3 regions of the Pelosinus sp. IPA-1 genome follow, and region 3 is predicted to be linked to each of the others. Evidence: a T-box and tRNA genes for the amino acid it is inferred to sense, from the RefSeq annotation. Region 3 holds a T-box; the other regions hold tRNA genes.
What was found. The T-box of region 3 lies ahead of leuS (leucine--tRNA ligase). A T-box ahead of a tRNA ligase gene usually reads a tRNA of that ligase, here a tRNA-Leu.
Positions count from the first base shown of each region.

Region 1: it encodes a tRNA-Leu, which carries the amino acid that the T-box ahead of leuS (leucine--tRNA ligase) is inferred to sense. The anticodon was not compared.
Region 2: it encodes a tRNA-Leu, which carries the amino acid that the T-box ahead of leuS (leucine--tRNA ligase) is inferred to sense. The anticodon was not compared.

Region 1 is NZ_BSVC01000002.1:634,047-642,200, reverse strand. It holds gene QSJ81_RS06785 (hypothetical protein) at 1-37, opposite strand, end outside; gene mmdA (methylmalonyl-CoA decarboxylase subunit alpha) at 61-1,590, opposite strand; gene QSJ81_RS06775 (response regulator) at 1,906-2,610, opposite strand; gene dcuS (DcuS/MalK family sensor histidine kinase) at 2,603-4,213, opposite strand; gene QSJ81_RS06765 (hypothetical protein) at 4,417-4,611, opposite strand; tRNA gene QSJ81_RS06760 (tRNA-Leu) at 4,865-4,948, opposite strand; tRNA gene QSJ81_RS06755 (tRNA-Lys) at 4,963-5,038, opposite strand; tRNA gene QSJ81_RS06750 (tRNA-Gln) at 5,043-5,118, opposite strand; tRNA gene QSJ81_RS06745 (tRNA-His) at 5,142-5,217, opposite strand; gene QSJ81_RS06740 (methyl-accepting chemotaxis protein) at 5,649-7,616, opposite strand; tRNA gene QSJ81_RS06735 (tRNA-Arg) at 7,830-7,906, opposite strand; gene cysK (cysteine synthase A) at 8,002-8,154, opposite strand, start outside.
Region 2 is NZ_BSVC01000006.1:182,720-190,873, forward strand. It holds gene QSJ81_RS15765 (LysR family transcriptional regulator) at 120-1,010, opposite strand; gene QSJ81_RS15770 (hypothetical protein) at 1,142-1,828, shown strand; gene QSJ81_RS15775 (ABC transporter ATP-binding protein) at 1,888-2,685, opposite strand; gene QSJ81_RS15780 (ABC transporter permease) at 2,702-3,475, opposite strand; gene QSJ81_RS15785 (ABC transporter substrate-binding protein) at 3,503-4,579, opposite strand; gene QSJ81_RS15790 (hypothetical protein) at 4,716-5,378, shown strand; gene QSJ81_RS15795 (response regulator) at 5,439-5,801, shown strand; tRNA gene QSJ81_RS15800 (tRNA-Asp) at 5,965-6,040, shown strand; tRNA gene QSJ81_RS15805 (tRNA-Phe) at 6,053-6,128, shown strand; tRNA gene QSJ81_RS15810 (tRNA-Gly) at 6,132-6,206, shown strand; tRNA gene QSJ81_RS15815 (tRNA-Cys) at 6,213-6,286, shown strand; tRNA gene QSJ81_RS15820 (tRNA-Leu) at 6,331-6,419, shown strand; gene QSJ81_RS15825 (L-fucose/L-arabinose isomerase family protein) at 6,652-8,133, shown strand.
Region 3 is NZ_BSVC01000007.1:185,919-194,072, reverse strand. It holds gene QSJ81_RS17955 (DMT family transporter) at 1-718, opposite strand, end outside; gene QSJ81_RS17950 (ComEA family DNA-binding protein) at 827-1,420, opposite strand; gene QSJ81_RS17945 (nicotinate phosphoribosyltransferase) at 1,523-2,863, opposite strand; gene QSJ81_RS17940 (NUDIX hydrolase) at 2,941-3,879, opposite strand; gene leuS (leucine--tRNA ligase) at 4,126-6,606, opposite strand; T-box leader at 6,660-6,873, opposite strand; gene QSJ81_RS17930 (hypothetical protein) at 6,991-7,386, shown strand; gene QSJ81_RS17925 (hypothetical protein) at 7,455-7,886, opposite strand.

The sequences.
Region 1 (8,154 bases), on a different contig from region 3:
ATTTATCCTCACCAAACAAGAATGAAAACATCCCCATCTTTGCACCTCCTTTTATACCAATTACAAGGGTATGTTCCCATGTTTTTTAGCTGGGCGCGTTTCACGTTTTGATTCAAGCATACTTAAAGATGTAATAATATAGGGTCTGGTTTGTTGAGGTTCAATAATAATGTCAACAAAACCACGTTCAGCTGCTTTATAAGGGGTGGCAAACTCTTCTATATATTTTTCCGTTTTTGCTGCAACCTCAGCATCACCTCGGAAAATAATGTTTGCTGCACCAGCAGGACCCATTACTGCAATTTCGGCACTAGGCCACGCCAATACTTGATCGGCACCCAGATCCTGAGAACACATTGCTAAATATGAACCGCCATAGGCTTTACGTAAGATCACTGTAATTTTGGGTACAGTTGCCTCTGAATAGGCGTAAAGCATTTTTGCACCATGTCTTATAATCCCATTAAATTCTTGGTCTGTACCAGGAAGGAAACCGGGGACATCCACTAAGTTTACAAGAGGAATATTAAAAGCATCGCAGAACCGAATAAATCTAGCAGACTTATCCGATGAGTTGACATCAAGACAACCTGCCATTACTTTCGGCTGGTTAGCAATAATCCCAACTGTCTTACCTTCAAAACGCGCAAAGCATGTGATAATATTCTGTGCATAATGTTCATGAACTTCACAAAATTGCCCATTATCAACAATGGATTGTATCACATCTTTCATATCATAAGGTTGGTTTGGATTATCTGGAATAACTGAGACCAAACTGTCTTCCATACGGTTGGAATCATCGGTCGTTTGTATTAGAGGAACATTATCAAGATTATTAGCAGGTAAAAAGCTTAGGAGATTTCTAATCTGATTAAGGCAGTCCTCTTCATTTTCTGCAGCAAAATGTGATACCCCAGAAATACTGTTATGAGCCATAGCCCCGCCAAGTTCCTCAGCTGTAACCTCTTCACCTGTTACCGACTTAATTACTTGTGGTCCAGTAATAAACATCTGTGACGTATTTTTTACCATGAAAATGAAATCCGTCAGCGCAGGAGAATAAACCGCACCGCCAGCACACGGTCCCATAATAACTGAAATCTGAGGGATGACTCCAGATGCTAAGGTATTCTCATAGAAGATTTTTCCATATCCTGAAAGCGCATCTACTGCCTCTTGAATGCGTGCACCGCCAGAGTCATTAATGCCGATAATAGGAGCACCCATTTTTACAGCAAGTCTCTGTACTTTGACTATTTTAGCAGCATGCATTTCCCCCAAGGAACCACCGACTACAGTAAAATCTTGTGCAAATACATACACTAAGCGACCTTCAATCGTACCATAGCCTGTTACCACACCTTCGCCCGGAGCTTCTTGCTTCTCCATACCGAAGTTAGTACAACGGTGAGTTACAAATCGGTCAAGCTCCACAAATGTATTTGAATCTAATAACTTTTCAATACGCTCACGAGCAGTCATCTTACCTGCGGCATGTTGTTTTTCAATACGTTTAGCACCGCCACCTGCCATGATTTTGTCACTGTACTTTTGCATTTCTTGGATTTTCTCAAGTGTTGTAGACAAATATTCCACCTCCAGCTGATTTTAACTTAATACAATATGCCGTCCAATTTACCAGCTATCCTCCCCTCAGGTAATTGAATTTTTTGTATTTTCTTGTCTATTTAAAAATACACAATTTACAGAATATTTGCTAGTTTATGTAACTTCTAAAACAACTCTGTAATTAAAGTTAATAAAGTAAGTAAAGTAAATCACAAATAAATAAACCGACCTTACGGTCGGTTTATAATATATAAAGAAGATTTAACATCATCGAAATATTTTATTACGTTACAAAAAAGTAAAAACAAACAATAAATCCGAACGTTGCAAAAACTATAAATACCGTTTTATATGATTATTCACTGAATTTACACATCGATATTTATAAACAGGTCTCCCTACAGTTCCATAGATGAGTTCTAGCTTCAAAGAACCTATCTGCCTTAGAAACTCCAAATATTTACGCATAGAGACTCGTGATATTCCAATATACTTAGCCATTTCCTCTGTTGAAAAAAGACTTCGATCTAACTCTTTTATTTGTTCCCATGTTACATTCAGGGTATTCCTGTCAATCCCTTTCGGCAATTGCATGGACAAAGGTTGTTCCTTATATAGTACACATTGATCCAATTCTACCTGACTTAATCGATCCTGATCCTCCATTAAGTTTGCAAGACCTTTATAAGCAAGTAATGCTGAATTTAGTCTCTCAAATTCGAAAGGCTTAATGATATAATCTACAGCTCCAAATTGCAAAGCTTTTTTTATACTATGTCTATCACAGGCAGCCGTAATAACAATAACATCAACGCCTTTACCTACTTGCCTAAGTTGAATTAATAAGTCCAAACCATTCATACCTGGCATAAAAATATCTAATAAAATTAAGTCGACATCAACCTTATTCAAAATCTCAAGTGCTTCATTAGCTGAATGAACAATCGCTTCAATTTTAAATCCTTCCACTAATTCTACATAGCGACGATTAAATTCTGCTACCATCGGATCATCATCTACAATCAAAACTTTAATCAAAATATCCCTCCTTACTCCAATAGGGTAATATTACTCTAAATAATGCACCATGGCCTACCTCTGAGATGACAGTGATTTGCCCACCAAGTCGTTCTAAACTCCTCTGAATTAAATACAACCCTAACCCACGATTAGTCCCCTTTGTCGAATATCCTTGTGCAAAAATTTTATTTTTTACTCCCTCATCAATTCCTGAACCAGTATCACTCACCTCAATTGTCAAAATATCGTTATCCCATGAAAAATCAATATTTATACACTTACATATTGATGTTTCTACTGCATCCAAAGAATTATTTATCAAGTTTCCAATTATTGTGATCAATTCATGAACTACCTCTGGTTCAGCTGGTTCAGGTAAAAAACTATCTTCGGACACTGCCATTGTTATACCAGCTTCTCTAGCTAAGCTAATTTTTCCAATAATAAAACCCGCCAATACAGGATCTTTAATTTTTTTAACTAAAGAACCAACTTCAGCCTGATATCTACTAGCAATTTGATTTACATAATTATTTAATCGATCATAGTCTCCCAAACGAACCATCCCAAGAATAACATGCAATTTATTCATAAATTCATGGGTCTGTGCCCGTAGAGCCTCTGCATAAATACTAACGCCCGTGAGCCTTTCCGCCATCTGTCTCATTTCCGTTTTATCACGAAAAGTGGCAATAACTCCAACAATTTCACCATCTACAATTATAGGAACACGATTAGCTAGAATTGTAATCCCATTAAGATCCTGCTCTTGATCTAATTCAGCTTCTCCCGTCTCTAAAACCTTCTGCAAACGTGTATTTGGTACATACTCATCGACCTTCTGCCCAATGGGATTATCACTAATACCTGCTTGTTGAAAAAGCTTAATCGCTGCCTCATTGACAATGGTCATACGTGAATCTTTATCAACTGCCAAAATACCTTCCCTTACTGATTGCAGCATGGCGCTGCGTTCTTCAAATATTTTGGCGATGGCAAAAGGTTCTAAGCCAAATAAAATTTTCTTTATTCTGCGGGCTAATACTAAGGACCCTAGCACACCTACTAGCATCCCAACTCCAACACCACCATAGATTCCTGATCGACTATCATCTACTGAGGCTTGTATACTTTCCATCATAACTCCGACAAGTACAGCTCCAACCTGCTTGCCATCAGGCGCAAAAATCGGTGAAAAAGCACGCAAAGAAACTCCTAGTGACCCTTTGTTTACAGACGTAGTTTCTTGTCCTTCAAAAACAAGATTGGCATCCTCTTCTTCATAGTATTCTCCTATTTTTTCAGGATTAGGATGTGATTTTCGAATTCGATTTATGTCCATCACTGTAATAAATCGAACTTCGCTTACGCTCAAAACTTTCTCGGTAAATACCTGAATCTCACTTTCATCTCTATTGCCAGTTAACGCTTCCATTATTAAAGGAGTATTGGCAACAATACGTGCAATTTCGATTGCTTCCTCTGACGAATTGATACGAGCATTTTCCGCAATCCTCTCATTAATAATAATATCGGTTACTAATAATGCCAAGGCAACAACAATACAAGCGAATACTGCAATTGTTGTCTGTAAACTAAATAAAGGCTTCTGTTTTTTCATAGCATTTTCGTCCTTCCCACAGCTACATCACAATTTACTTCGACGTATTTTGGTAATTCCCTACAAAATTCTTAGTTTTGTTCGAAATTTTCACATTTTTATATAAAATTAAACCCTGTTTGAGAAAGATGAGAAAGTCTTATTTTTCCATCCTCCCCAAGCAGGGTTCAATTTAATTCATTATGTAAAATATAAAGGAATTATTACTTAATTAGCCATCGTATTAGCTTACTTAACTTCCCTGTATTTAAACCTTCAGATAGATCTAGGATTATTTTTGTATTAGGCTCTACTTGATTTATCTGAAAACCAAGTAACTCCTTTGCTCTTTTTTCGGCTCGCTGCCCTTTTTGCCAAATTAGTTCACTCCAACAATTTCTAGCAAAATGCTCTCCCATTATCCCACTCCCTTTTAAATTTGAGTAAATTTATATTTCTGAACAATGTAAGAGTCTTCAGTGCACAAAAACTCTCCTGCTCCCTGTATTATATTCAGTTAAGAACCAAATGTTTGGCTTGCGGTAAAAATTCATAGAAAACCAAAATGTATTTTTCTTTCCTCTTAACAAAAAATAAAAGCCTTATTTTACATAAGGCCGTAGGAAAAATAAAAAGACCTCAGGATAATCCCTGAAAGCCTTGAACTTTTGATGGTGCGGGAGAGGAGACTTGAACTCCTACACCTTGCGGCGCCAGATCCTAAGTCTGGTGCGTCTGCCATTCCGCCACTCCCGCATAATTAAGTTAAATGGTGGCTCACCCGCGGCTCGAACGCGGGACACCCTGATTAAAAGTCAGGTGCTCTACCAACTGAGCTAGTGAACCATAATGGCAGGGGTAGCTGGACTCGAACCAACGGATGCGGGAGTCAAAGTCCCGTGCCTTACCAACTTGGCTATACCCCTACGTGCTTTTGCTAGATATTCAATGGGGTGGCTGAAGGGGATCGAACCCTCGAATAACGGAACCACAATCCGCCGTGTTAACCGCTTCACCACAGCCACCATATTTTATCTTTAAATGTTTTTCAACATTCCCTAGCGACAAGATTTATTTTACCACGTTATCGTTGTTATGTCAAGCACTTTTTTCAACTTTTTTTTAAGTTGTTTTTGCTTTGACATGTTGTTTTTGCTAACTCGCAACAGCAACTTTATTAATATAACAGACTTCTTATAATATAACAACCGCGATTATCATAATTTATGTCATTATAACTCTTTTAATATCGTTATTTCTTGTAAATACTCACTTTCTCACCAAATGGATGAATGTTTTCGAAGAAGTATCAATATCTTAATAGTCACTTATTTTATTGGAAAGTTATAAAGAAAGCTTCAAAAAGAAAAACCACAAAAACACCAGAGCTCTCTAGAGCGCTTTTATCAGCGCGCTAGCGCAATGTGTGTTCTTGTGGTCAAAGCGTTACAAGATTTTAAACTTTAAATTTATGCACAACTTCTTGTAACTCGCTGGCCATAGTTGCTAAACCAGAAACAGCTGTTACAATTTCATGCACTGAAGCGTTTTGCTCTTCACTGGCTGCCGCTACTTCTTGAGAACTAGCTGCATTCGTTCTAGATGCATCCGCAATACCATTAATCGACTGACCAACCTGTCCACTTCCACTTAGTTGATTATCCATTAATACAAGAATTTTTTCTACTCGTTTTCGCATTTCTTTAACATCTACATAAATTTCTTCAAAGGCAACCTTAGATGCTGAAACTACCTTAACACCTTCTACTACCTCGTGGCTTCCCTTATCCATCGCTTCTACCGCTTGAATTGTTTCACTTTGAATAGCGCCAATAATTTCAGCGATTTCCTTAGCTGCTTCTTGAGATTGTTCTGCTAGTTTACGCACCTCATCTGCTACAACTGCAAAACCACGCCCCTGTTCACCAGCTCTTGCTGCCTCAATCGCAGCATTTAACGCCAATAGATTGGTTTGGCCTGCAATATTGGTAATAACCTCAACAATTTGGCCAATTTGTCGCGATTTTTCGCCAAGCGCATTTATTTTTTGAGCCGCGTTACCTACATCCTCCTGAATGCTGCTCATTAGCATAACAGCATGACTAACTTGTTTTAAGCCATGTTCAGCAGATTGTTCACTGCGTTCAGAGGCCCCTGAAACGTCACAGGCAGCTTCTACAGCATCAGCAATACCATTTTGCATTTCCATCATGATGGCGGCTGACTCATCCGATAACGTTACTTGGTTTGTAGCACTTTGCGCTACATCCTGAATGGTAGTTGCTACTTCTTCGGAAGCACGTCCTACTTCGGTGGCTGATGCTGTCAATTCCTCAGCCGAAGCCGCTACTGACTCAGAAACTGATGAAGCATGACTGATCATCTCCCGCAAGGCAGACGTCATATGATTTACGCCCCGAACCAATTGGTTTACTTCTAGAGCCCCTTCGGCAACAAGTGCCTGGGATAAGTCTCCCTTAGCTACTAATTGAACCGAATCAACTACCTTTTGTAGTGGAGAAACAATGCTACGAGCTATGTAAAACGCCGTTACTGCTGCAAGCAATATAGATATAAGTAAAATTGCCATAAGGATATATGATGCAGATACAGCTACGTTATGAACATCTTTAAGTGGTTCATTTACAATAACTCCCCACTTATATTTATTCACCGGGGAAAAGGTACTAATTGTTGTGTCACCACGACTTGACACAGCATCAATAGAGCCAGTTTGCCCACCTATTACTTTTTTTACATATTCTAATTCAGCAAAACTTTCTTTCTTTAAGACTTTCTCATGATCCGGATACGCTATGACCACACCATTATGATCAACGATTTCAACATAACCATTCTTTCCCACCTTAACATTCTCAGCAATCGACCATAAAGCCTGCAAGCCAATGTCAGCAGCAAAAACACCAATACTTTTCCCTGCAGCATCTTTGATTGGTACAGAAATTGTTACACTAGGCGCATTGGTAAAAGATGATATGTAAACATCTGTGAAAAATGTACTGCCCTTCATGGCTTCAACAAAATAAGGCCTATCGCCACGATTTGCTAATGTACCTGCAGTCCGCGCAATCTGCATGCCACTCTTATCCATTACGTAGATAAGCTCAAACTGAGGGTTTTTTTGTTGAAAATTTACGATCATGTCACGGATAACCGCACCATCCAGAGAACGTGCCGCTGGACTGGCTGCCAACCCTTCCGTCATTCCTTTTGAATCATCTAGCATAATTTCAATTTGCTTTGCAATCTGGACACTGGTGTTACTATTACTTTGTATTACTGAATTTTTAGTCGATGTAACATTCATATAGATACTGATTGCTCCGCCAACCGCGGCAGGAATAACTGCAAATAAAATAAAGAATATAACTAATTGTGTTTTTAAGCTCCGTTGTCTTAACATAAAACTCCTCCTTACTACATAAAACTATTTTCTTCGAGTTCTTTTTGTCCTCCTATATTATTCTAATTATTTTTACAATTTCCTTCCCGTAACTATCGTAAAAAAGCGTATAAACTTAGAAAATATATATATTTTTTAAACTCACTATATCATTTAACATTACATATAAAAAAAACGCTTGAAGAATTCTTCAAGCGTTCTAATGACCTAATATGGTGACCCCGGCAGGATTCGAACCTGCGACCTCTTGATTCGTAGTCAAGCGCTCTATCCAGCTGGGCTACGGAGTCGATTTTTGTTTGCCTTACTTGAATAAGTATACTTGTTTTAATTAATAATGTCAACTGTTATTTAAAATGTTTTTGAAGTATCTTGTCAGATTCAATTACTCTTCCTGAAATAAAGGAGTAGATAAATATCTTTCTCCGGTGTCAGGTAGGAGTACAACAATACTTTTCCCCTTATTCTCAGGGCGCAAGGCTAATTGAGTCGCAGCAAAAAGCGCCGCACCAGAGGATATTCCTACCAACAACCCTTC
Region 2 (8,154 bases), on a different contig from region 3:
CCCTATTCGAAGAAAAAAATGCGACATTTAAGCAATACTATAGATAAGCTTCTAAAAATGATTAATGGAGATAGATGTATATGGGAAAGTTATCTTGGAAGAAACGAAAGATAACTTAGCTACCTATTTTTAAAAGTTGTAAGAGTTATATCAATAAAAGCTCGTAGGGCGGGAGAAATCCATTTATCTTTATGATAGATTAGTTGAGTTTGAATATTAAACGGTGTACCGGCCCAAGGCAATTCTATTAATTGTTGGGATATGATTTCTTGCTTAACCGCCACTTGCGGTAAAAAACCGATTCCCCAGCCGTCACTAACAAATTTCTTGATTACTTCATTGCCACTGAATGTCAATATAGATGCTGGTTTTGCACCAGCTTGTGCGAGAATACTTTCAAAGATTCGACGATAGCTACATCCCAAGTCAGTCAAGACAAGTGCTTGACCATTTATATCCTGCGGTAGAACCTGAGTTTTTTTAGCTAAGGGATGGTTTGGTGCTGCGATAACTGCCATAGGTTCTTCGAAAAGTATGTGAGTAACAAGATCTGCTTCGTTAAATGGTACATCTAGGAATAAGACGATATCAATCGTGTTTTTTCTCAGATGAGTTCGATATTCGCTACAGGCATCAAAGCGAATATCGATTTCTACGTTGGGATAACGGGCACGAAAGGTCTTGAAAACTTCAGGTAAACGATGTGTGCATAGAGATTCTGCTGTACAAATGGTAAGAGATCCTTTGGGAATGAGGGAACTAGAAATTAAATCTTTAGCTTCATCTGATAGTTTAAGAATTTGCTCAGCATAGGCATAGAGATGTTCACCGTCTTTGGTTAATTTGATTTGTTTACCCAAGCGTTCAAAGAACATTGTGCAAAACTCTTCTTCCAATGCTTGAATTTGATTGGTAATGGTAGACTGGGCGTAACCTAATTCATTGGCGGCTTTGGTGAAACTCAACATTTTGACTACTGTAACAAAAGTTTTTAGTTGGCGAAATTCCATTTTATAACCACCCATCAGTTTTTATGAAGAACTACATCGATACTATCAATTTTACCTATTAATAACTCTATGATAGTATAATTTGTAAAAACGGTCTAGCAGAAAGCAGAAAATTGATGGGGGTTTGGAAAATGAAAAACATCAGTGCTGACGAAATAAAGTACCGGGTAAAAGAGCTGGGGGCAGATTTATGTGGGATAGCTTCCGTAGAGCGCTTTGCAGATGCACCTTCCGGGTTTCATCCGACGGATATTCTTAAAGAGTGCAAAAGTGTAATCGTAATCGCTGCGCGCATTCCTGTAAATGCTTTTATTTCTTCCTCACAAGCCATATATACCTTTACCCATTCTAGATTATTTGACAAGATAAATTCTATTACATTTGCTATCGCAATAGAATTAGAAAAATGGGGAAGCTGTGCCGTCCCAGTGCCAGCATCGGAGCCGTATGAGTATTGGGATGATAGTAGGCGACATGGGCAAGGTATTCTATCGTTAAAACATGCAGCCGTACGCGCTGGATTAGGGCAAATGGGGAAAAACACCCTTCTGGTTAACGATCAGTTTGGGAATATGCTTTTGTTAGGTGCGGTTCTACTCACTGAAGAAATTGAACCCGACTTGTTAGCAACATATCAGGCTTGTATACCCGGTTGTCGGATTTGCTTAGACGCTTGTTCCGTTAGTGCCTTGGATGGTAACACGATTGAACAGCGCAAATGCCGCAGCATTTGTGGAAAAACGACTGAGGGTGGAGGCTTTGTATATAATTGCAATTTATGTCGGAAGCTTTGTCCTCATCACCAAGGAATAAGATAACAAAGCTAGAGGAGGACTAATAAAAATAAGTAACCTACAAATTTGCAGGTTACTTATTTTTATTTCACAGAAAGCCCATTTTTGCTATTAATAACTTCATCGCGAAGAATGAGCCAAATGGACTGAAATAATTGATTATATTGAAGGGAGGTACGGATATCTGATATATTTCGTGGGCGGGGGAGGTCAATATTTATTATAGTTTTGACCTTGCCTGGGTTGGCGGTCATGACCATAACTCTATCACCTAGGCACAAGGCTTCATCTATACTATGTGTGATAAATACAGTCGTTTTTCGGCTTTCTTCCCAAATTCGTAATAACTCTTGCTGTAAAAGGATTCGATTTTGTTCGTCTAGGGCTCCGAAGGGTTCATCCATCAATAAAATTTCGGGATCATTGGCAAAGGCGCGAGCTACGCTAACTCGTTGCTTCATACCGCCTGACAATTGAGAAGGATAGGCGTGAATAAACTTACTAAGGCCAATCATTTCAATATAGTGCTGCGCTATTTCATATCGGTCTTTTTTGGGTATGTTCCGCATGCGCAGTCCATAAGACACATTGTCAATCACTGTCATCCAGGGAAAAATAGATTGTTCTTGAAATACCATAGAATTAATTGGTCGGTGTTCGTGGTTTTTTTTAATGAAAATATTGCCGCTTGAGTGATCATCGAGGCCGGCTAAGATTCGGAGTAATGTTGTTTTTCCACATCCGCTAGGCCCAACAATACAGAAGAATTCTCCGTTGCCAATAGAGAGGGAAATATCATCTAAGGCGGTCACCAAACCAGAATTAGTGTGAAAAAATTTTTTTAGATTTCGAACTGAGATGCTTTCTTCTTCATAAACCATGCTCTGCATCTCCTTTTTATATTTGCTTTTTCCAGGGCAGGAACCAAATTTCTATCTTATCCAGAAGTAAAGAAAAAATATAGCCTAAAATCGATAGGGTAATAAGTGCTACAAACATTTGTTCAATGTCAAACATATCATAGGCTCGCCATATCATCCAGCCCACCCCGGCTTTTGCTGCGGAAAGTTCTGCTGCGACAATGAGAATTAGGGCCATACCCATACCTAGCTTTAATCCCGCAAAAATCATTGGCAAGGCACCGGGCAAGGCGACAGTCAGATAAAAATTTTTTCGATTAGCTCCAAAATTCTGGGCAACGTCTAAATAAATTTTATCAATACTGAGTACACCAGCCATGGTGTTGATAACAACCAAGTAGAAAACGCCAATGGCAATTGTAAAAATCTTGGACGTTTCTCCTAAGCCAAATATAAGTAAGATTAAAGGCATCAAAGCGAGTTTGGGAATGGGATAGGTGGCAGCGATCATCGGCTCAAGTGCCGAGCGGATTAGTGGAGATAAGCCCATTCCTATTCCCAGTAATATACCTGGGATGGAACCAGCTAAGAAGCCCCACAATACCCTTTGTACGCTGACTGCCGTATTATACAATAAGTCACCTGAAGACAAGAGGGGAATGAAAGCTTGTAATATTAAACTGGGACTTGATAGCAGGCGAGTATCTATGATGTGAGTACGAGCCATTAGCTCCCACAACAAGAGAAGGGTTATAGGAGATAATACAGAGAGGATTCGAATAAATAAAGTGGAATTATGTTGTTTTATCATGCTCTCATCTCCCAAAGAAATTTTTAGTTATTGGTATTTTCCTAGGGTTTTAACTGCAAAGTCAACATACTGGTTATCTACAGCATCTTCGTATTTAATATCGGATTTCAATAAATTATTTTCTTTGTACCAATCTAGATCCATGACAATGCCTTTTTTACGAACGTAGCCATCTGGATTTAAACCAGTAGGGTACATTTTTTCATATAACGGTGCATCTTTTATAACAGAGTACTTGCAGAGAATGTCTATAATTTCGGCTTTGTTTTTATTTTTGAAAAAGGCGTTATTATAGTCTCGTACAGATTGTATGTAGGCTGTCATAAAACGATTGGCAACGTCTGGATGCTGTGTCAAACTAGTGCCGAAAACTAGCAGCGCAGTCTGGGCATCTGGATCATAGTCCGCTGGGTCTTTCCAGGGGTCAGCTAGATCTTTGCTCATGCTTAGTGTAACAAAAGGTTCGATGACCATAGCAGCATCGATACTCTTGTTTCCAAGGGATACTAACATGTCAGGAAAAGAACGAATAATTTGCACATCAACGTCTTTTGTAGTTAATCCACCTTTTTGTAAAACCCTTGCTAAAGCAATCTCGTCGAGAGAGGCAGTGCCAACAATAGCAATTTTTTTATCGCGAAGGTCTTTGTAATCCTTAATCATATTCACTAAGTCTTTGCGGATGACTAGACGATAATAACCTTGCCCAGCGACATTAATGCCCTTATCCGCAACGATTTTTACTGGTATGTCACGAGACATTGCATTTAATAAGCCAGAGGATGTAACGGTAGCTCCCACGTCGAGTTGCCCGGCTGCTAGTTGATTAATCATTTCCTGCCCGGTGCTGAATTGAACAGGTTCGATCTTGATGCCAACATCTTTATAATAATTTTTTGCCATACCAATTAATATGCCTGCATCAGAGACAACCTGCTTCATGCCAACCTTGACTACCGTTTCCTGAGGTAGTGGGGATAACCCTTGAGCCCATGTAGGTCCAGTGGTAGATGTATTTTTATTAACGGTACCTTGACTGCAAGCGGTGATAAGCAGCGTTAAGAGCAGCAGGGTTATTACTTTTAAATTTATAAAACGTTTCACATACTTCCCCCCCCGAATTAATCATTAATTAATCACATGATATTCATTTTTATTATATTTGGTGATAAAGTAGCAGGTTTTTAGATGGAAATACAGAATACGTAATAGTACTTCAATTAGAAAGGTATCGTTTTGTATGGAAAAAATAATAGAGCAAGTACAAGCATGGAACATGCTTGGTAAACTTCCAAAAGAATTTGTAGGGTTCACTTTAACACTAGAATTAGAGAAGCGGGATACACAATACTGTATATTTACTTACAAAAATGAAGAGAGACATAGGAGTTTCTCAGTATTGTATGATCATGCAACTAAAGAATATTTTGCTCGCACAGTAATTGGCTTGATGGAATATTATGACGTTAATTTTATTGTTGGAGATATTGAGCAGCTGGAAAGCTTATTAGTTGAAAGGTTGAGAGCTGTTTTAACTAGCCTAGCTTCTTTTACTAGAGAAAATTTAGATAGCATTCTTCTTGACAAAAAAGTTATTGAGTGGCCATATAATAAAGAACTGCCACAACAGCTCTTTGGGTTTGAGTTGTTTATAAGGCCGGATGAACCAATAAAAATTATCAATGGTTCTTATATAATCTTAGATTACAGTGATTTTAGAACAGAAAGTAATTTAGCGATTTATTATAATATCTTTAGGGATGAGTTTTTTGGAGAAACACGTATCAGGCGTACTCCGACTATGGCCGCTGTTTTTGATGCCAATAACTTAGATGACTTACAAGAAGCTCTTGCAAGTAACCTTACGAGTGTCTTAGAAAGTTTAAGGGCACAAATAGACTGATTATGTAAAGTATGAAGAATTTAAGTATCAAGATTGTTAATTGTAGGAGGTTCAATTCGAATGGCAAGAATATTAGTCTGTGATGACTCTGCTTTTATGAGGATGATGTTAAAGAGAGTGCTGGTGGATAATGGTCATGAGGTGGTAGGTGAAGCAGGGGACGGAATGGAAGCTGTCCAACTTTATCGGCAACATAAACCGGATTTGATAACGATGGATATTACAATGCCTAAAATGGATGGGATACAAGCAGTAACACATATTCATGAAGAAGATCCTTTGGTCAGAATTATTATGGTTACTGCTCTTGGACAGCGAGCAATTATTACAGATGCTCTTAAGGCGGGTGCGTCAGATTTTATTGTGAAACCTTTTGATAATATACAAGTAATTGAAACTATTAAAAAGGTATTGCAGGAATAGATAAGTTTATTTACGAAAGTACTTGACAATAAAACTCCACATGCTATAATAGTATCTGTGGCCGAGGCTTGTAGCTGGAAAAAAGTACTTCGAAAGAAAATACTAAAAACTAGTTGACAAGTTGAAAGAAAGATTATATAATGGTTTTTGTGACCAATGAAGTGGCCCAGTAGTTTAGCGGTTAGAATGCCGCCCTGTCACGGCGGAGGTCGTCGGTTCAAATCCGATCTGGGTCGCCATTTAATCTTAATGCCTCGATAGCTCAGTCGGTAGAGCAGAGGACTGAAAATCCTCGTGTCGACAGTTCGATTCTGTCTTGAGGCACCATTTGCGGAAATAGCTCAGCGGTAGAGCATCGCCTTGCCAAGGCGAGGGTCGGGAGTTCGAATCTCCTTTTCCGCTCCATTTTAAGGCGGCATAGCCAAGTGGTAAGGCAGAGGTCTGCAAAACCTTTATCCCCAGTTCAAATCTGGGTGCCGCCTCCAAATTAGTTTCATACACTGCCTTTAACAGTTTGGCATAGTAATATGCCGGGGTGGCGGAACTGGCAGACGCAACGGACTTAAAATCCGTCGGAGAGAGATCTCCGTACCGGTTCGATTCCGGTCCTCGGCACCACGAGTATTCAAAGCTTCGCAGCTAATGCGAAGCTTTTTTGTTATGAAAAATTAAGGGTAAGATATTTTTTAAAAAAACAAATAAACAGAAATAACATAATTTTATAAATTTTCACATAAAAATGAAACCCTATTCGGGAGGAAGTAGGCAACTTAATACGAATAGGAAAGTTGTGGGAAAAGTAATGAAGGAAATTTTGGCTGGTGTAATATTAATAGAGGAGGATTCGGAAATGATAAATATTCCAAAAGTTAAACTTGGGATTGTAGCGGTAAGCAGAGATTGTTTTCCCGTTCAACTTAGTGAAGAAAGACGGAATGCAGTTGTGCAGGAATGCAACAATAAAAAGATTGCCATTTTTGAGGTAAAAGCCGCAGTGGAAAATGAAAGAGATGTAGTAGTGGCATTAGAGGAACTTAAAAATGCAGGTGTAAATGCATTGGTAGTATACCTTGGAAATTTTGGTCCTGAAGGACCGGAAACGATTCTGGCCCAAAAATTTGCTGGACCAACCATGTTTGTTGCAGCTGCAGAGGAAACAGAATCCAATCTTATAAACGGTCGTGGCGATGCATATTGCGGCATGCTTAATGCATCTTATAATTTAGCGTTAAGAAAGCTGAGCCCCTATATACCGGAATATCCTGTGGGTACACCGGATGAAATTGCCGGATTTATTTCTGATTTTGAAAATATTGCACGAGTTGTGCTTGGGGTTTCCAACTTGAAAATTTTTAGTTTTGGACCGAGGCCTCATGACTTCCTAGCGTGCAATACACCGATAAAACCTCTATTCGACCTTGGTGTAGAAATCATGGAGAACTCTGAACTTGATTTGTATGCTTCATTTAATGAACATGAAAATGATCCGAGAATTCCGCAAGTTGTAAAGGAAATGGAAGAGGAGTTGGGAGAGGGGAACGGATATCCAGGTATTCTTCCGAAACTTGCCCAATACGAGTTGACGCTACTTGATTGGCTGAAGAGTAATATAGGAATTTCAACATATGGTGTTTTTGCCAATAAATGTTGGCCTGCTTTCCAGACCCAATTTAAGTTTGTACCCTGTTTTGTAAACTCAAGAATGGCTGCAAAAGGTATTCCTGTAGCCTGTGAGACAGATATATACGGTGCGTTGAGTGAATACATCATAACCTGTGCGACGAATTTGCCTGCTACGCTACTTGATATAAACAATTCAGTGCCGAAGGATATGTTTCATAATAATGAGGAAAAATTCGAAGGATATCAGCTTAGTGATTTGTTTATGGGCTTTCACTGTGGTAATACTCCAAAGAGTTGCATGAAAAATGCGGCTATGAAATATCAACTGATTATGAAAAGACTTCTTGAACCTGATAAGGAGCCGGATATATCAAGGGGAACGTTAGAAGGGACGATAAGACCTGGTGATATTACATTCTTTAGAGTTCAGGGTACAGCAGATTGTACCTTGCGAAGTTATGTCGCCGAGGGTGAAATAATTGATGTGGATCCAAATACTTTTGGGGGAACAGGAATTTTTGCAATTAAGGAGATGGCAAGGTTTTATAGGCATGTACTAATTGGAAAGCGATACCCTCATCATGGTGGTGTTGGTTTTATGCATGCAGGCAAAGTATTATATGCTGCGATGAAAATGTTTGGCGTGTCAGATGTAGCATTTAATCAGCCTGCATCTATGCTTTACAAAAACGAAAATCCTTTTAAATGAGGATTTAATCTAATCATAAAG
Region 3 (8,154 bases):
ACAGCAAAAAGGCCACTACTGTAGCGCAAGTCGCCAGATATATTATTTCCAGCATCGTTTGGTTGGATAGGTTTAAGACTTTGCTCCATTGATCTTCTTTTATTATCGAAAGGACCAGCAACATCACTGCCCCCATCATTGTTGATACAGCAGTGACTACAGTTGTTCCGATGGTGCGGCTGACTTTTTTAACAAGCAGGGTATAAATAACCCAACTTGCAACGGAACCAAATAAATAAATTTCGCCACGACCAATAGACATCTGAGTCAATACACTTAAGTCTCCTTTACTAACAACTAAGGAAACACCTAGTAAGGATATGATTACTCCCAGCAATGTACGCCAGTTCCACGCCTCCCCCATAAAGAAGCTAGCAATACATGTTGTAAAAACTGGATTAATGACAATAATCAGGGCTGCCGTTACCGCTGAGGTATACTGTAAGCCTGTGGCAAAAAAATAGTTATAGGAAAAAACACCTGTTGCACCTAAAGCTAATAGATAAAAAAAGTTTTGTTTAATCGGCAGCCAAGTCAACTCTTTACGCCAACTGCTCCAAATGAGCATAAGTAATCCGGCAATGATAAATCGCAGGGCTGATGTCGTTAAGGGAGATAATTCCGATAAAATATGTTTCGTTGTCCCAAATGCACCGCCCCAAAATAAAGGCACTAATAAGAGAATGAGATAAGTTTTAGTGAGATTTTGTTTTTCCATATTTACACTCCTATACTGCAGAATTAATAGTGTCTGACTTTTGAACTATAAATAAATGCCCTATCGTTCCTTATCTTGAACAATAGGGCATAGTCTTTAATAGGAAAATCAGATACTTATTTTCTCTTTCATTTTCTCAAATTTGCTTGACCCAATTCCTGGGACCTTCTTTAATTCGTCAATATCTTTAAAACTACCATTGGTCTGACGATATTCTATAATACGCTCTGCTAATGCTGGCCCTACCCCAGGCAATGCATCCAATTCGTTTTTTTCTGCAGTATTAATATTAACGGTATTGCTGCCACCCACCTTACTCTTGTTTAAGCCAGCAGCTACGTTGTTACCTTGGACTATTGCCCTCTCCACTACATGAAGATGCGCACCATCTTTTACACTCTGTGCCATGTTAATTTTTGTTACATCGGCATCAGAGGTAAGACCACCAGCCATAGCAACGATATCAAAAACTCTTGCATTCTGTGAGGCTTTAAATACACCTGGGTTATGAACTGCTCCACTTATATACACAAAAATTTCACTGTTTTTTTCTTCGCTAATAGGAGCACTTTTAGCTAGGGCTTCACTAGAAGATGTCGACGCTGATATTGAACTCTTCTGCCAAAAACTATAAAAACTACCTGCTACAATTAATACCGCCAGCATCACAATAAATAATAATTTATTCCTTTGCTCAAGCACGATATCCCTCCTGTTGTAACTTGTACTAACACCTTCGACAAAATAAAGTGTTTTCCTTTTATTTACAACAAAAAGTTCAGTTATTTTCAGTAAATTTTTTATTTATTCAATCCGCTCCAAATTAGGATTTTCACACACAGACCGGCCAATCTTAGAAAGATTACGCCACTCACCATTTACTTTTATACGAACAATATCTGCCGTGAAATCATTATTGGTTTCATCAGAATTCTCCAGCAAAGATGAGCCAACTCCATAAATATCTACAGGCACATCCATCTCTTCAAATTCACGAATTTTCTTGGCGTTGAACCCTCCGGTAACACAAATTTTGATTTGTTCACACCATTCTTTAGCAATCACTATTTCTTCTGGTGTCAGATCCCATTCAGTATACACTGTATCAATTGCCTCTCGCAAGTTCCACACGAGCCTTGGTGATACCCCCATATCTTGTTGCTTATTTCCTGTGGGTACAATAGACTTATCCCGCATATTTTTAGAAGTATCAGGGCGTACTCCATATAGTTTATATTTTTCCGCTTCTTCTAGCTGTCCCGCTTTAAAGTAAGCAAGATATTTTACAAACATAGCTGCCATTACAGCTTTCGTTTCACCAACACAGTCATTATGAAAATCAACTAGCACTAGTCTAGAAACTTCTTTTGGGAAAATCCTAGAGTATTGCATCATGGTCTCTACAGTGTCTCCCATGAAACAGCAAATTGTCGCATGAGCGATAGTGCCTCCGCCCTCGCCCCCCCACCAGGTACCCTGTTCATCGGTACTGACAAAACGGCAATTCTTTTTACTGTATTTTTGATTATAAGCCTGAATTGCTATAGAATATGCATACCCATGCAAGGCTTGCATCTTATAGTGGGCAAAACGTGCAGGAAAAAACAAAATATCTTTCGCACGACTAGCAACTAGAGTGTTATATACATTCGTCGCAATACGAGTGGGTTCAGCAATAACTCCAAGTATCACTGTTTCTAGTTTTGCAAAATCTCGATAGCGACCGCGAATCCTCAGAACAGGTTGAACACTTAAAGGATCACCATCATAATAGACAAACGTACCATCTTGTACAGCCTCCACCTCTAGTTGGCTATAAGTATTTATGAATTGCCCGTCATCATTAAAGTACCCCGTACACATTTTTATAATCGCAAGAGCCTCATCTACTCCTGCCACCAAACTACAAGGTCTTCTCCGTGTAAAAAATTGCATCTCCACTTCCACATCGCCAACCGGTACGGTGGAACAATCTATTTCTTTAATATCACTATTACCAGCAAAATGATATCCTTCCTTTGCCAACGCTTCAAGCAATATTACATTGTTACTAAAATATTTATCAGAATACCAACCTCGTCGTATTTTATCTGCCTCAATTTTAAAAATTTCTGCTGCTAATCTTTCTCCATTAAATATAGCCATTTTCCTGCTCCTTTCACCTTTAAAAATCCAGACTCTGTATTTCCAATAACTTCTATGAATATTTTTCCATACGTTACTTATTCATCATTTTTTACACAAAATTCCTCATCGTCCTTTTCCGTCCATTTAGGATTAAAACGATAAAGTTTTGAAGGCCTAAAACGTTTCCCCTCAGATAACAGAGTGGTTTTTGTCAGCATTCGCTTTACTTTTTTTCTAAAATAAGCATCTGCCAATTCTCGGCTATATAATACTTCATATACTTTTTGTAATTCAGTAAGCGTAAATAATTCTGGCATCAAACTAAAGGCGATATCTGTATACATTACTTTATTTTTCATTCTATCAAGAGCATATTGAATAACTTTCGCATGGTCAAAGGCCAAGCCATTCTTATTCTCAATATAGGTGTTTTCCGTTTTAGAAATATGACCTTCTACTATTGTTTTGACCATAACATGGTCTTTTATCGTAATTTCCTCATTTTCAACTATAATCTCAAATGTCTTTTCAAGAATGTAACCATTTGCTGTTGGACTTTTTATTTTTCCGATTACCTTACTACTAACATTGAACCATCTTACATCCTCTGCGTCTTCACCGGATTTTACAATAAACTTTTCTCTATCTACTAAAGCCATATAAGATGTACTGATTACTCTACGTCGAAGATCAGGGTAGACCCGTCCCCAGGTATACAGTTGTTCCATATACACATTTTCTAGATTGGTCTCCGCCTTTAACTCCCTTACGGCAGCTTCGTCAATACTTTCTTCGTAATTTACAAACCCACCTGGCAGCGCCCATTTACCTTGCTGAGATTCACTTTCTTTCGTCGATAAGGGATCTTTTTTCTTCTTTACTAATAATATTTGCAGAACCTTGTCAGGGAGACGTCTAGGATCCTTATCTTCACCATCAATCGCACTAAAGATAACCATATCAACTGTATTAGATGATTGTATATAGGCACTTTTATCACAATCTCTAAAAAAACCATTTTTAGCATCAATCATATTTTTTACCTCCCGCTAATCATCAAAATATAAAGAGTAATTGGCGGTTTTTATTTAGGATCTTTTTGATATTATCCTTTTGATATTATCTTATTAGTATTATTATACATGTCCATTCTATCCTTGGCAATAATTTTCAGAAAACTTTCTCGAATTTAGTCATACTGTATTATTTGAGGGATTGATTTGTAATAGTAAAACCCGATCTAATAAATTAGATCGGGTTTTACTTTCTTAATTATACTTTTAACGTGCTACAATATTAACTAACTTTCCTGGTACGGCAATTACTTTTATCACTTCTTTACCTGACAGCAAAGCTTGTACTTTTTCCTCCCCTAGAACCTTCTCTTCCAATTCATTGGCATTTAAAGTAGCAGAAACAACAATCTTCTCTTTTACCTTGCCATTCATCTGTACAACAATTTCTACTTCTTCAAGTTCAATTGCTTTTTCATCAAAAACAGGCCACAACTGTTTGTGAACACTACCTTGACCAATCGTTTCACTCCACAATTCTTCTGTAATATGAGGTGCAAAAGGAGCTAATAAGCATAATAAGCTTGAAACAGTTTCCCTCACTAATCCAGGATTTAGAGATACATTCTGATCTTTAATAGTATACATGGCATTTACTAATTCCATGATAGAGCTGATAGCTGTATTAAAATTAAAACGATCGCCAATGTCTTCCGTTACCTTTTTAATTGTCCCATGCAATACACGTCTAAGATTACGTTCATCCTTAGTAAGAGTACTACTATCATACTCAGTTTCTTCCCCTGCCATGAAAGAAGCATAATGATCAATAATACGCCATAAGCGTCCTAAGAAACGATAAGAACCTTCTACTGCTTGGTCATTCCATTCTAAATCACGCTCAGGTGGTGCCGCAAATAGAATAAATAATCGGGCTGTATCCGCGCCATATTTTGCAATAATTTCCTCAGGAGATACTACATTGCCTTTTGACTTAGACATTTTAGAACCATCTTTAATAACCATACCCTGTGTTAGCAAGTTTTTGAAAGGCTCATTCACATTTATTAAACCAGCATCTTTTAATACTTTAGTAAAAAATCTTGAATACAAGAGATGCAATATAGCATGTTCAATGCCACCAATATATTGATCTACAGGTGCCCAATAGTCTGCTTTTGTAGAATCAAAAGGTGCTAACATATTCTTCGGATCTGTGTAACGCATATAATACCAAGAAGAACAAATAAAAGTGTCCATAGTATCTGTCTCACGTTTAGCAGCACCGCCACATTCAGGGCATGTGCAATTTACAAATTCTTCCACTTTAGCTAGAGGCGAAACAGAACCTGCACTGAAATTAACATTTTCCGGTAATAATACAGGTAGCTGATCTTTAGGCACAGGTACACTACCACAGCTAGGACAATTAATAAGGGGAATTGGTGCGCCCCAATACCTCTGACGCGAAACTAACCAGTCACGTAAGCGATAATTTACACGCCGTTTGCCATAACCTTGTTCTTCCAACCATTTTGCAATTGCAACCTTCCCAGCTTCACTCTTCATACCTGTAAATTGTCCGGAATTTACGATAACACCATCGCCATCATAGGCACCTGTCATAGATTCAATCGTTAGCTCTTGTCCTTCAGGCTGTATTACTAATTTTTTTGTTAATTTATATTTATTAGCGAATTGCCAATCTCGTTCGTCATGTGCTGGAACCCCCATTACTGCTCCCGTACCATATTCCACTAATACATAATTAGCTACCCAAATTGGCACTTTTTCACCAGTAAAAGGATTGACTGCATACGCCCCAGTAAACATGCCTTCCTTCTCAAATTCACTAGAAGTACGACTAATTTCGCTCATATTTCTTACTTTTTCTACAAATTGGCGAACAGCCTGTTCATTTTCTTTACCAGCAATAAGTTTCTCAACCAGTTTATGTTCAGGGGCTAATACCACATAACTTACCCCAAAAACGGTATCATGCCTAGTTGTATAGACAGCGATTTCTTCTTCAAAGTCAGCTACGGCAAAGGTAAACTCGGCCCCTTCACTGCGACCAATCCAATTTTCTTGCATAGTTTTGACTCGCTCAGGCCAGCCTTTTAATTCGCTAAGATCACTTAAGAGTCGATCTGCATATTCTGTTATTTTGAAGAACCACTGTTCTAATTCTTTTTTCACCACGACGGAATCACAGCGCCAACAGCAGCCATCAATTACCTGTTCATTTGCTAGTACCGTATTACAGTCATTACACCAATTTACCGCGGCTTTTTTCTTATAAGCAAGTCCACGTTCCACGAATAACAAGAATAACCATTGCGTCCAACGATAATAGTCAGGGTGACATGTAGCGACCTCTCTATCCCAGTCGTAGGATAGCCCTAATTCTTGTTGTTGACGGCGCATATTTGCTATATTTTCCCAAGTCCATTCTGCTGGATGAACACCATGTTTAATTGCTGCATTTTCTGCAGGCATACCAAAGGAATCCCATCCCATTGGATGAAGAACATTATAACCTTGCATGCTTTTAAATCTAGCAATTACATCACCTATGGAATAATTGCGAACATGACCCATATGTAAATTGCCCGATGGATAAGGGAACATTTCCAGAACGTAATATTCCGGGCGCTGACGATTTAGCTCTGTCTTAAAAGTATTATGCTCAGCCCAGTGCTTTTGCCATTTGGATTCAATTTCTTTAGGAACATATCTTTCATTCATTCAAAAAAGCCTCCTATTTATAAAAAAATAAAAAACCGCCCCTTGGCTAATTAGCCAGGGACGAGTTATACATACCCGCGATACCACCCTGATTGATAGCAATTGCCATCCTCTCAATGATTGTTAACGCTAATCAAGCGTTAGCCACTACCAAATTCATGGCTACTCCTCCGCAGTGAGTTCAACTTATTTGGGATTGGCTCGCATCATCCGCCAACTGTCTGCACCACAAATAAAAAGCTTACTATTCTGCCTCTTAGGACTTACACAATATTATATCCCACCCCATCTAGAAAGTCAATTAACACTATTCAGTCTATTTTTTTACCAATTGTTCTATATTCGAAAGGATTGGAATACATTTTTTCTTGGGAGGTGTATTCTGTGTATAAGTTAATCATTGGCAATATTAGAATCACTGTATCTGATGATTCGATTAGTCGCGAACAAGCTACTACCGCTGCTAGGCAATCCATTGCAGCAGCGCAAGGGCAAGGAAAAGTTTTATCCCATATTGAAATTACTAAAGGGGAAACAGGTCTCGATATAATCCCCACAGAAAAAGCAGGACATAGACAGTCGCGTAAAACCATTAAGCAAAGCATGCTAGACGGTATGCAAATAGCAATTCAAGAAAAGCTCTATCCCACTGGTACCTTTAGCAATAAAGATCTTTGGTACGATGGAGATACTGGGCAGGAATGGACTGGTAATGCAGTAAGTGATGCTAGAGATGAACTTGTGAAGGCTTTTGAAAATTGGGCTTCGACTATCAAGTAAGCCAAAGGCTTGAATTTACAAATAATATTTGATAAGGATACCTAAAAAGAAGGTATCCTTATATTTTTTTAAAAAGCCTGCCTACGTTCATTTTGCATATCTAGTGTCTGAAGAGAATTTATAGAATTTTCGCGAACCTCTTTATCTTTGTCATTTTCAATCCAATCCTTCAGTAAGGTAACCACTTGCTTCATTTCCCACTCATCCCATAATACACGTCCATATAATAAAGCAACCACTCTTCGTACTTGGGGCTGCTCAATAGCAGAAAACTCATTTATCATTAATCTTTTATATAATGTCAAAAATAAGGGGCGAACACAAGTTACTTTTTCAACCATCGTTGCAGCCTGCACCTGAATGAAAGGATCGTCATGTAATATTCCTCGTACAACTTCACCGAATAGAAGTGGATCAGCAGCCGCAATTTCGAGTAATTTTTCTAAAAGATTATTGGATTCCTCTTTATCTTCACGTAACATTTCCCATGGAATTAGCAAATTCTATTTCCTCCTCAAAAACCTTCTATTTTTATAACGTATATGCAATCTTGTAAAAAGCATATCCTTATTATAACTTGAATATTCAATAGTACTAAGATAAACTATATTTGTTGTAAGCTACAGTTTTAATTTTAATTTATTGTTCCTTATGCCATTGGACGAAACAGTGCAAAACCTAATTTTTCCCCATCATGGCCTGCATTCATAGATGTAGCTGTAAAAACATTGTCTTTTTCTTTGTAATATTCGCAGGAAATTTGCAAGT